2 regions of the Streptomyces sp. NPDC050448 genome follow, and region 2 is predicted to be linked to the other one. Evidence: riboswitches for the same ligand, from Rfam matches in the RefSeq annotation. Region 2 holds a riboswitch; the other holds the start of a gene.
The links. A riboswitch is a leader RNA that binds a small molecule or an ion and turns the genes downstream of it on or off. The one in region 2 is predicted to bind thiamine pyrophosphate.

Region 1 (4,912 bases), on a different contig from region 2:
AGTTCCGCGACCCGGGCTTCGTACGAGCGGCCCGACGAGCGGCCCGGCGAACGCCCGGCACCCCGCATGCGCAGGCCGAAGCCGACGTTCCCGCCCACGTCCCGGTGCGGGAACAGCTGGTGGTCCTGGAACATCAGGCCGACCCCGCGCCGGTGCACGGGCACCCGTGCCTGGTCCGCACCGCCCAGCAGGACCCGCCCGCCGGAGACCGGCTGGAGTCCGGCGACGACCCGCAGCAGCGTGGACTTGCCGCTCCCGCTCGGCCCGAGCACGCATACGGTCTCGTGCTCGGCGACCTGCAGGTCCACCGCGTCGACGACGGCACGCTCGCCGAAGCGGACCGACACCCCGGCCAGTTCGAGCAACGTCATCAGAACTCTCCTGAGGTCTTGTCGGGGCGCAGTCGCTCCAGCACCAGCAGGGACACCGCGCACACCAGCATCAGAATCGTGCTCAGGGCCATCGCCTGCCCGTAGTTGAGCTCACCGGCCCGCCCCAGCAGCCGCGCCACGGCCACCGGCAGCGTCGGACGGTCGGGCCGCGCGATGAACACCGTCGCGCCGAACTCCCCCAGCGAGACGGCGAAGGCGAACCCGGCCGCGATCAGCAGCGCCCGCCGCACCAGCGGCAGGTCCACCTCCCGCCAGGCGCGCAGCGGGGACGCCCCGAGCACGGCGGCGGCCTCGCGGAGCCGTCCGTCCACGGCGCGCAGCACCGGCAGCATGGTCCGTACGACGAACGGCACGCCCACCAGCGCCTGGGCCAGCGGCACCAGGATCCACGAGGTCCGCAGATCCAGCGGCGGCTCGTCCAGGGTGATCAGGAAGCCGAATCCGACGGTCACCGCCGACACCCCCAGCGGAAGCATCAGCAGCGCATCGAAGCCGCGCACGAACCGCCCCGCGCGCCGGGTCAGTGCCGCGGCCGCGAGCCCCCCGATCACGAGGGCGATGGCGGTGGCGGCGAGCGCGTACTGGAGGGAGTTCCAGATCGCCTCCAGCGGTGGCACCAGAAACGTTCCGCCGCCGGCACCCGCGTCCTGGAGCGCCCGGTAGAAGCCGAACCCGTACCCGCCGGGCGCGTCGAGGGAGCGCTCCACCAGCACCGCCAGCGGGGCCACGATCAGCAGCGCCACCGTCAGCAGCACCCCGCCCAGCAGGGCGAGCTGCCCCGGCCCGCTCGGCCGGTGCGCGGTCCGCGCGGGGTCCACGAGCCGCAGGGCGGTCTCCCGCCTGCGCACGGTCCAGGCGTGGACGGCGAGGATCAGGCCGACCGCCACGAACTGGACCATCGTGAGGACGGCGGCCGTCGCCAGGTCCAGCAGCTGCGCGGTCTGCCGGTAGACCTCCACCTCGAGGGTGGCGTACGAGGGCCCGCCCAGGATCTGCACGACGCCGAAGGAGGTGAAGGTGAACAGGAACACCATCAGCGAGGCCGCGGCCACCGCCGGCCCGAGCGCGGGCAGCGTCACCCGCCACCAGGCGGCGAACCGCCCGGCGCCCAGCACGCGGGCGGCTTCCTCCTGGCGCGGGTCCAACTGCGCCCACAGCCCGCCGACCGTCCGTACGACGACGGCGTAGTTGAAGAAGACGTGCGCGAGCAGGATCGCCCACACGGTGGTGTCCAGCCGCACGCCCCACAGCTCGTCCAGCAGTCCGCCCCGCCCGACCAGCGCCAGGAAGGCGGTGCCGACCACCACGGTCGGCAGCACGAACGGGACGGTGACCACCGCCCGCAGCAGCTGCTTGCCGGGGAACTCGAAGCGCGCGAAGACGTACGCGCCGGGGAGTGCGATCAGCAGCGTGAGCGCCGTGGACGCGCACGCCTGCCAGGTCGTGAACCAGAGCACCTCGGCGATGTCGGGCCGGGTGAGCACTTCGCCGATCCGGCCGAACTGCCAGCCGGCCTCGGTCTTGATCCCGCGGCCGACGATCGCGGCGACGGGATAGGCGAAGAACAGCCCGAAGAAGGCGAGCGGTACGGCCATCAGGGCGAGCCTGACGGCCGTACCGCGTACGCCCTCCTTCACGGGAGTGCTCTCGCGTCCTACTTCACGACGAGCGAGGACCATGCCTTGACCCACTGCTCACGGTTCTTGGCGATGGTCTCCGGAGCCACGTTCTCCGGCTTCTCGATGACCACGCCGTGCTTCGTGAACAGCTCCGGCAGCTTCGCGTCCTTGACCACCGGGTTCACGAACATCTGGAGCGGCATGTCCTCCTGGAACTTCTTGCTCACCAGGAAGTCGAGGAGCGCCTTGCCGCCCTCCTCGTTCTTCGCTCCCTTGAGCAGGCCCGCGAACTCGACCTGGCGGAAGCAGGTGCCGGTGGAGACGCCCGTGGGCGCCTCGGCCGGCTGCGGCTCGCCGTACATGACCTCGGCCGGCGGGCTGGAGGCGTAGGAGACGACCAGCGGGCGGTCGCCCTTGGCCTTCTTGCCGCCCGCGGAGCCCGAGAAGCGCTCGTTGTAGGCCTGTTCCCAGCCGTCGACGACCTCGACGCCGTTGGCCTTGAGCTTGCTCCAGTAGTCCTTCCAGCCGTCCTCGCCGTACTTGCCGACGGAGGCGAGCAGGAAGCCGAGGCCCGGCGAGGAGGTCGCCGCGTTCTCGGTGACCAGCAGGTTCTTGTACTCCGGCTTGATCAGGTCGTCCAGCGTCTGCGGCGGGGCGAGCTTCTTGTCGGCGAAGTACGCCTTGTCGTAGTTGACGCAGATGTCGCCGGAGTCGACCGGGGTGACCCGGTGCTCCTTGTCGAGCACGTACTCCGGCTTCACCTCGGCCAGGCCCTTGGCCTCGTACGGCGTGAAGATCCCGTTGTCGAGGGCGCGCGAGAGGAGCGTGTTGTCCACACCGAAGAAGACGTCGCCGCGGGGGGAGCCCTTGGTGAGGATCTCCTGGTTGAGGGCGGCGCCCGCGTCCCCGGACTTCAGGACCTTGACGGTGTAGCCGCTCTGCTGCTCGAACTCCTTGAGGACCGTGTCGGTCACGTTGAAGGAGTCGTGGGACACGAGCGTGACCGTCTTGGACTTCGGCGCCTCGCTCGCGCCGGACTTGTCCTTGGCATCGCCGCCGCCGCATGCACTGAGCGTGGCGACGCCGACCGCGGCCGCGAGTGCTGCGCCCGCGAACTTCTTGGTGGTGCTCACTGGTGATTCCTCCTGGGATGACCAGGAGAAGACGCGGCCCTGCCCGGCGCTCAGTGCGAGCGGTCGCCGGGCAGGGCGCAACAGCTTGAGTGATGACCGAACTTCCTACCCCGAATGACCGGGGCGAGGTTCAGAGGGTCTGCGGATGACGGTTACCGCACTCTCAGCGCTGTGGCGCTCCCCTGTCGGAATATGCGATTGGTTCGGCCACAGGGTACCCCGCGGCCGAACCGAGGCGGAGAAAACCGCAGGCTAGCGCTCCGAGGCAGCCAGCTGGCCGCACGCGCCGTCGATCTCCTGACCGCGGGTGTCACGGACGGTCACCGGCACGCCGTGGCGGGCGATGGCCTCGACGAAGGCCTTCTCGTCCTCGGGGCGCGAGGCGGTCCACTTCGAGCCCGGCGTCGGGTTCAGCGGGATCAGGTTGACGTGGACACGCTTGCCCTTGAGCAGCCGGCCGAGGAGGTCGCCGCGCCAGGCCTGGTCGTTGATGTCGCGGATCAGCGCGTACTCGATGGAGATCCGGCGGCCGGACTTCTCGGCGTACTCCCAGGCCGCGTCGAGGACCTCGCGGACATTCCAGCGGGTGTTCACGGGGACGAGGGTGTCGCGCAGCTCGTCGTCCGGGGCGTGCAGCGAGACCGCGAGGCGGCACTTGAAGCCCTCGTCGGCGAACCGCAGCATCGCCGGAACCAGGCCGACGGTGGAGACGGTGATGCCGCGCTGCGACAGGCCCAGGCCGTCGGGCTCGGGGTCGGTGAGGCGGCGGATCGCGCCGACGACCCGCTTGTAGTTGGCCAGCGGCTCGCCCATGCCCATGAAGACGATGTTGGACAGCCGGGCCGGCCCGCCGGGGACCTCGCCGTCGCGCAGCGCGCGCATGCCGTCGACGATCTGGTGGACGATCTCGGCGGTGGACAGGTTGCGGTCCAGGCCCGCCTGGCCGGTGGCGCAGAACGGGCAGTTCATGCCGCACCCGGCCTGCGAGGAGATGCACATGGTGACCCGGTCGGGGTAGCGCATCAGCACGGACTCGACGAGCGTGCCGTCGTGCAGCTTCCACAGGGTCTTGCGGGTGGTGTCGTCGTCGCACGAGATGTGCCGGATGACGTTCATCAGCTCGGGCAGAAGCTCCTGCTGGAGCTTCTCGCGGGAGCCCGCCGGAATGTCGGTCCACTCGGCCGGGTCGTGCGCGTACCGGGCGAAGTAGTGCTGCGAGAGCTGCTTGGCCCGGAAGGGCTTCTCACCGATCGCGGCGACCGCCTCGCGCCGCTCCTCGGGCGTGAGGTCGGCGAGATGCCGGGGCGGCTTCTTGGCTCCGCGAGGGGCGACGAAGGTGAGCTCTCCCGGGACAGGGCGGGCCATGGCTGGTACTCCTCGTAAGACGAAAGGCGCGCCGCAGAAGCAGCGCGCCTTTCAAGAGTAACCGCCCGGACCCACCCAAAGCCTTCGGATGTACGACGTCCCGGCTCAGCGGGATCCCCTGGTGAACCACCCGCCGGGCGGAACCCGCGGAGGCCGGTGTCAGCCCGTGCCGACGAACGCCGCCAGCAGCAGCCACACCACCGGGGCGGTCGGCAGCAGGGAGTCGAGCCGGTCCATGATGCCGCCGTGGCCAGGCAGCAGCGTGCCCATGTCCTTGATGCCCAGGTCCCGCTTGATCATCGACTCGCCGAGGTCGCCCAGCGTGGCGCTGACCGCGACGGCGAGACCGAGCAGCAGGCCCTGCCACCAGGCGCCCCCGTCGATCAGGAACTCCATGCACAGC
Region 2 (4,912 bases):
TCCAGCGAGGTCACCTGCAGCGCGGGCTCGGGGCGCGGACCGCCCGCCCGGCGGCGCCGGGTCTGCCGTACGGGCTCACCGCCCCGGCGCAGCGCCCAGCCGGCCTCGAAGCCCTTGCGGAAGGAGAGCGTCACCAGGGTCTGGCCCACGGCGAACGCGGCCGCGCCCACGCCGATGACCAGGACCGACGGCAGCACCACCCCGGCGACCACACCGAGGAACCCGGCGAACGCGAGCAGGCGCCAGCGCAGCCGGGCCTTGTACTGCATCAGGACCTCGGCAAGCAGCCACAACGCGACGAAACCGAACGCGATGTAGAGGACCGTCATTCCCATGCGTGGCACCTCTCGGTACGGCCCACCGCCCGGGAAATGGGGGCCGGCCGATCAGGCCCGCTGGTGCAGGCCCAGGTTCTCGTAGATCTCGAGAGTCGCCGTGGAGTTGTTCAGCGTGATGAAGTGCAGCCCCGGGACACCCTCGGACAGCAGCCGCGCGCAGAACTCCGTGGCGAACTCGATCCCAATGGAGCGTACAGCGGCCGGATCGTCCTTGACGGCGAGCATGCGCTCTTTCGCGGCTGCGGGGAAGACTGCGTTGCTGAGTTGCGGCAACCGGTCGAGCTGCTTGATGCCCACAACAGGCATGACCTCGGGGATGATCGGGGTCTCGCAGCCCGCCTTCTGGGCGCTGTCGCGCAGCCGGAGATAATTCTCCGGGTCGAAGAACATCTGGGTGATCGCGTAGTCGGCGCCGGCACGGCACTTGTCCACGAAGTGCCGGATGTCCGTGTCCCAGTCCGCCGAGCGCGGGTGCATTTCGGGGAAGGCCGCGACGCCCACGCAGAAGTCGCCGGACTCCTTGAGCAGCCGGACCAGGTCGGCGGCGTAGTGCACGCCCTCGGGGTGCGCCACCCACGGACCCATGGGGTCGCCCGGCGGATCGCCGCGCACGGCGAGCATGTTGCGGATGCCGGCGTCGGCGAACTGGCCGATCACATTGCGCAGCTCGGCGATGGAGTGGTCGACCGCGGTGAGGTGCGCGACGGGGGTCAGGGTGGTGTCGGCGGCGATCTGCTGGGTGGCCTTGACGGTGCCGCCGCGCGTGGAGCCGCCGGCCCCGTAGGTCACGGAGACGAAGCTCGGGCCCACCGCCTCGATCCGGCGCAGCGCGTTCCAGAGGTTGCGCTCGCCCTTCGCCGTCTTGGGGGCCCAGAACTCGAAGGAGTACGACGGGCTCCCGGACGCCAGCAGGTCACGGACCGTGCGTGCACGGTCCGTACGGGTGGAAGCGGTACCAAGGGCCATACGGGCAGGTTAGACGCGCCCTCGCGGTCGCCGAAGACGTGTCCGCCTTTTGGACACGTTTTTGGACACCTATGCGGAGACCCGCTCCCGGACCCGCTTGGCCAGGTCGGCGGCGGCCGCACCCGGGTCGGAGGCCTCGGTGAGGGCGCGGACGACCACGATGCGGGTGGCTCCGGCGTCGAGGACCTCGTCGAGGTTGCCGGCTTCGATGCCGCCGATGGCGAACCAGGGGCGGGCCGGGGCCAGCGAGGCCGCGTACCGGACCAGCCCGAGGCCGGGGGCGTACCGGCCGGGCTTGGTGGGGGTGGGCCAGCACGGGCCGGTGCAGAAGTAGTCCACGCCCGGCTCGGCGACGGCGGCGTCGACCTCGGACTCGGCGTGGCAGGACCGGCCGATCAGCACCCCCTCGCCCAGGATCGCGCGGGCGGCGGGCACCGGGATGTCGCCCTGCCCCAGGTGCAGGACGTCGGAGCCGATGGCGTGGGCCACGTCGGCGCGGTCGTTCACCGCGAGGAGCCTGCCGTGCCGGCGGGCGGCGTCGGCGAACACCTGGAGGTGCTCGAGCTCCTCGCCCGCCTCCATGCCCTTGTCCCGGAGCTGGACGATGTCCACACCGCCGGCCAGGACCGCGTCGAGGAACTCGGGGAGGTCCCCCTGCCGCTTGCGGGCGTCCGTGCACAGGTAGAGCCGGGCATCGGACAGCTGGGCGTTCGCGGACATGGGTACCCCCGGGGTGGGAGCGGTGCACGGGCCGTCCAGGGCCCGTGCACCGCGGATGGATCGGGCGGCTCGGGTCAGAGGGCGAGCGCCTGAGCGCGGCGCTTCACCTCCGTGCCGCGATTCTCGCTCAGCGCCTGGACGGGGGTGCCGGGCAGGGTCGGGTCGGCGGTGAAGAGCCACTCCAGCATCTCCTCGTCGGAGAAGCCGTCGTCGCGGAGCACGGTCAGCAGGCCGGCGAGGCCCTTGACGACCTTGTCGCCGTCGATGAAGGGTGCGGGCACCGCAAGCGCACGGTTCTCACCGCGGCGTACGGCGATCAGCTGACCTTCCTTGACCAGCTGGCGGACCCGGGTCACTTCGATGTCGAGCATCTCCGCGATGTCGGGGAGGTACAGCCAGGCGGGGACAAGGGCATCGATCTTTGCGTCAATCTCGGTCACGAGCACAAGCCTGCCACCTCGGACCGACTGCCGGTACCCGAGCCGGCCCGTCCGGGTCCCGGCGGCTCCGCCACGCCCTTCGCACGGCGGCTAGAGCAGCGCCGATTTCAGGGGTGTGGCGGGGTCGGAGACCTTGGCCGGATCCACGGGGGCGCCCGTCTCGATCAGCTTCCGTCCCTGCGCCAGATCCCGTGGCCGGCCCACCGCCAGGACCGCGGCCAGCGCCCCGGCCCGGAGCCAGCACACCGACCACGCCTCCTCGGCGGGGTCCCCGCGCCACCTCAGCTCGTCCGCACCCGCATGGTGCCCCGCGTACTGCACGAAGCGCCCGAACTGCTCCGACCAGAAGTACGGCACCGGGTCGTAGACCTGGGCCGGTGCCCCCGCCAGGATGTTCGCCGCGACCACCCGCGGCCCCTGCAGGGCGTTGTCCCAGTGGTGCACCAGCAGCCGCGCCCCGTAGCGCCCCGACGGGAACGACGCGCAGTCGCCGACCGCGTACACCCCGGGCAGGGAGGTCCGCAGGTACGCGTCCGCCGTGACCGATCCGTCCGGGCCGAGCCCGACCCCCGAGTCCGCCAGCCACCGGGTCGCCGGCCGGGCCCCGATGCCCACGACCACCGCGCCCGCCGGCAGCTCCCGCCCGTCCGCGAGCAGGACCCGCCCGGACTCCACCGAGGCCACCTTGGCGCCGGTCAGCAGGGCGGCCCCGGCCTCCTCGTACCAGCGGGCCATGGGAGCCGCGACCTCCGCCGGCTGCGCCCCGGCCAGCACCCGGTCCGCCGCCTCGACCACGGTCACCGCGCAGCCCGCCTCGCGCGCCGCGGTGGCGAACTCGGCGCCGATCCAGCCCGCCCCGACGACCACGATCGCCGGCGCCGCGGCCAGCACCGGGCGCAGCCGGGCCGCGTCGTCCAGGGTCCGCAGCAGGTGCACGCCGGGGACGCCCTCGGCCCCGGGCAGGGTCAGCGGTTCGGCTCCGGTCGCCAGCACGAGCACCTCGTACGGGACCGGCCCCGCCTCGGTGTCCAGCTCGCGCTCTGCGGCCCGCAGCCCGGTGACCTCCACCCCGAGCCGGAGCTCGATGCCCAGCCCCTCGAAGTCCACGTCGAAGGCGGAGTCCTCGGCCTTGCCGAGCAGCACCGCCTTGGACAGCGGGGGCCGGTCGTAGGGCTGGTGGGGCTCGGCGCCCAGGAGGGTCACGGGGCCGCTCCACCCCTGCTCCCGAAGGGCCACCGCGGTCTGCACCCCGGCCATTCCGGCGCCGACGATGACGACGCCGCTCTGAGTGTGTTCCGTCTGCTCGCTCACACCGCCCACCCTAGCGATCTGATGATCCGTCAGGAATAGCGGCCCCGGGGAGGCAGCCTTACCCGGCCCCGGCTCCGGGGTTAGTCTGGCCGTCGTACCTATCGCGGGAGTCCGGACGTACCGGGCTGAGAGGGAGGCTGGGCGGCCTCCGACCGTACGAACCTGATCCGGGTCATGCCGGCGAAGGGAGGGGCTGGACGCCCATGCACTCATCTCGGAAGGGATCCGACAAGGGATCCGACGTCCTCGTCATCGGGGGCGGGATCATCGGCCTGGTCACCGCCTGGCGGGCGGCCCGGCGCGGGCTGCGGACGGTGCTCGCCGATCCGGCGCCCGGCGGCGGCGCCGCACAGGTCGCGGCCGGCATGCTCGCCGCCGTCACCGAGCTGCACTACGGCGAGGAGACCCTGCTCGGCCTCAATCTCGCCTCCGCCGCCCGCTACCCGGAGTTCGCCGCCGAGCTGGCCGACGCCAGCGGCGGGATGGACATCGGCTACCGCGCCTGCGGCACGCTCGCCGTGGCCCTCGACGCCGACGACCGGCTCCACCTGCGCGAGCTGCACGCCCTGCAGCGCCGCAGCGGCCTGGAGTCCGAGTGGCTCACCGGCCGCGAGTGCCGCCGCCTGGAGCCGATGCTGGCCCCGGGCGTACGCGGCGGCCTGCGCGTGGACGGCGACCACCAGGTCGATCCGCGCCGGCTGGCGGCCGCGCTGCTGGCGGCCTGCGAGGGCGCCGGCGTGGAGATCCACCGGGCGAGCGCGGAGCGGCTGCTCACCACTGCCGACCGGGCCGCCGGCGCACTGCTCGACGACGGTACGGAGCTGCGCGCCGACCAGGTGGTCCTGGCCGCGGGCTCGCTCAGCGGCCGGCTGGCAGGCGTACCGGCGGACGTGCTGCCTCCCGTACGGCCGGTGAAGGGGCAGGTGCTGCGGCTCGCGGTGCCGGCGGCGTACGCGCCGTTCCTGTCCCGGACGGTACGGGCCGTGGTCCGCGGCAGCCACGTCTACCTGGTGCCGCGCGAGAACGGCGAGCTCGTCGTCGGCGCCACCAGCGAGGAACTCGGCTGGGACACCACCGTCACCGCGGGCGGGGTGTACGAACTCCTGCGCGACGCCCACGAGTTGGTGCCCGGCATCA

Region 1: linked by a shared signal. The riboswitch ahead of AB0I68_RS20395 (thiamine ABC transporter substrate-binding protein) and the one ahead of thiO (glycine oxidase ThiO) in region 2 are both predicted to bind thiamine pyrophosphate.

Annotation. Positions count from the first base shown of each region.
Region 1 is NZ_JBFAJR010000016.1:79,671-84,582, reverse strand. It holds gene AB0I68_RS20405 (ABC transporter ATP-binding protein) at 1-371, opposite strand, end outside; gene AB0I68_RS20400 (iron ABC transporter permease) at 371-1,987, opposite strand; gene AB0I68_RS20395 (thiamine ABC transporter substrate-binding protein) at 2,047-3,144, opposite strand; TPP riboswitch at 3,229-3,338, opposite strand; gene rlmN (23S rRNA (adenine(2503)-C(2))-methyltransferase RlmN) at 3,397-4,509, opposite strand; gene AB0I68_RS20385 (phosphatidate cytidylyltransferase) at 4,669-4,912, opposite strand, start outside.
Region 2 is NZ_JBFAJR010000001.1:331,787-336,698, forward strand. It holds gene AB0I68_RS01550 (hypothetical protein) at 1-335, opposite strand, end outside; gene metF (methylenetetrahydrofolate reductase [NAD(P)H]) at 387-1,304, opposite strand; gene thiE (thiamine phosphate synthase) at 1,374-2,024, opposite strand; gene AB0I68_RS01565 (Rv2175c family DNA-binding protein) at 2,099-2,464, opposite strand; gene AB0I68_RS01570 (FAD-dependent oxidoreductase) at 2,555-3,775, opposite strand; TPP riboswitch at 3,869-3,981, shown strand; gene thiO (glycine oxidase ThiO) at 3,979-4,912, shown strand, end outside.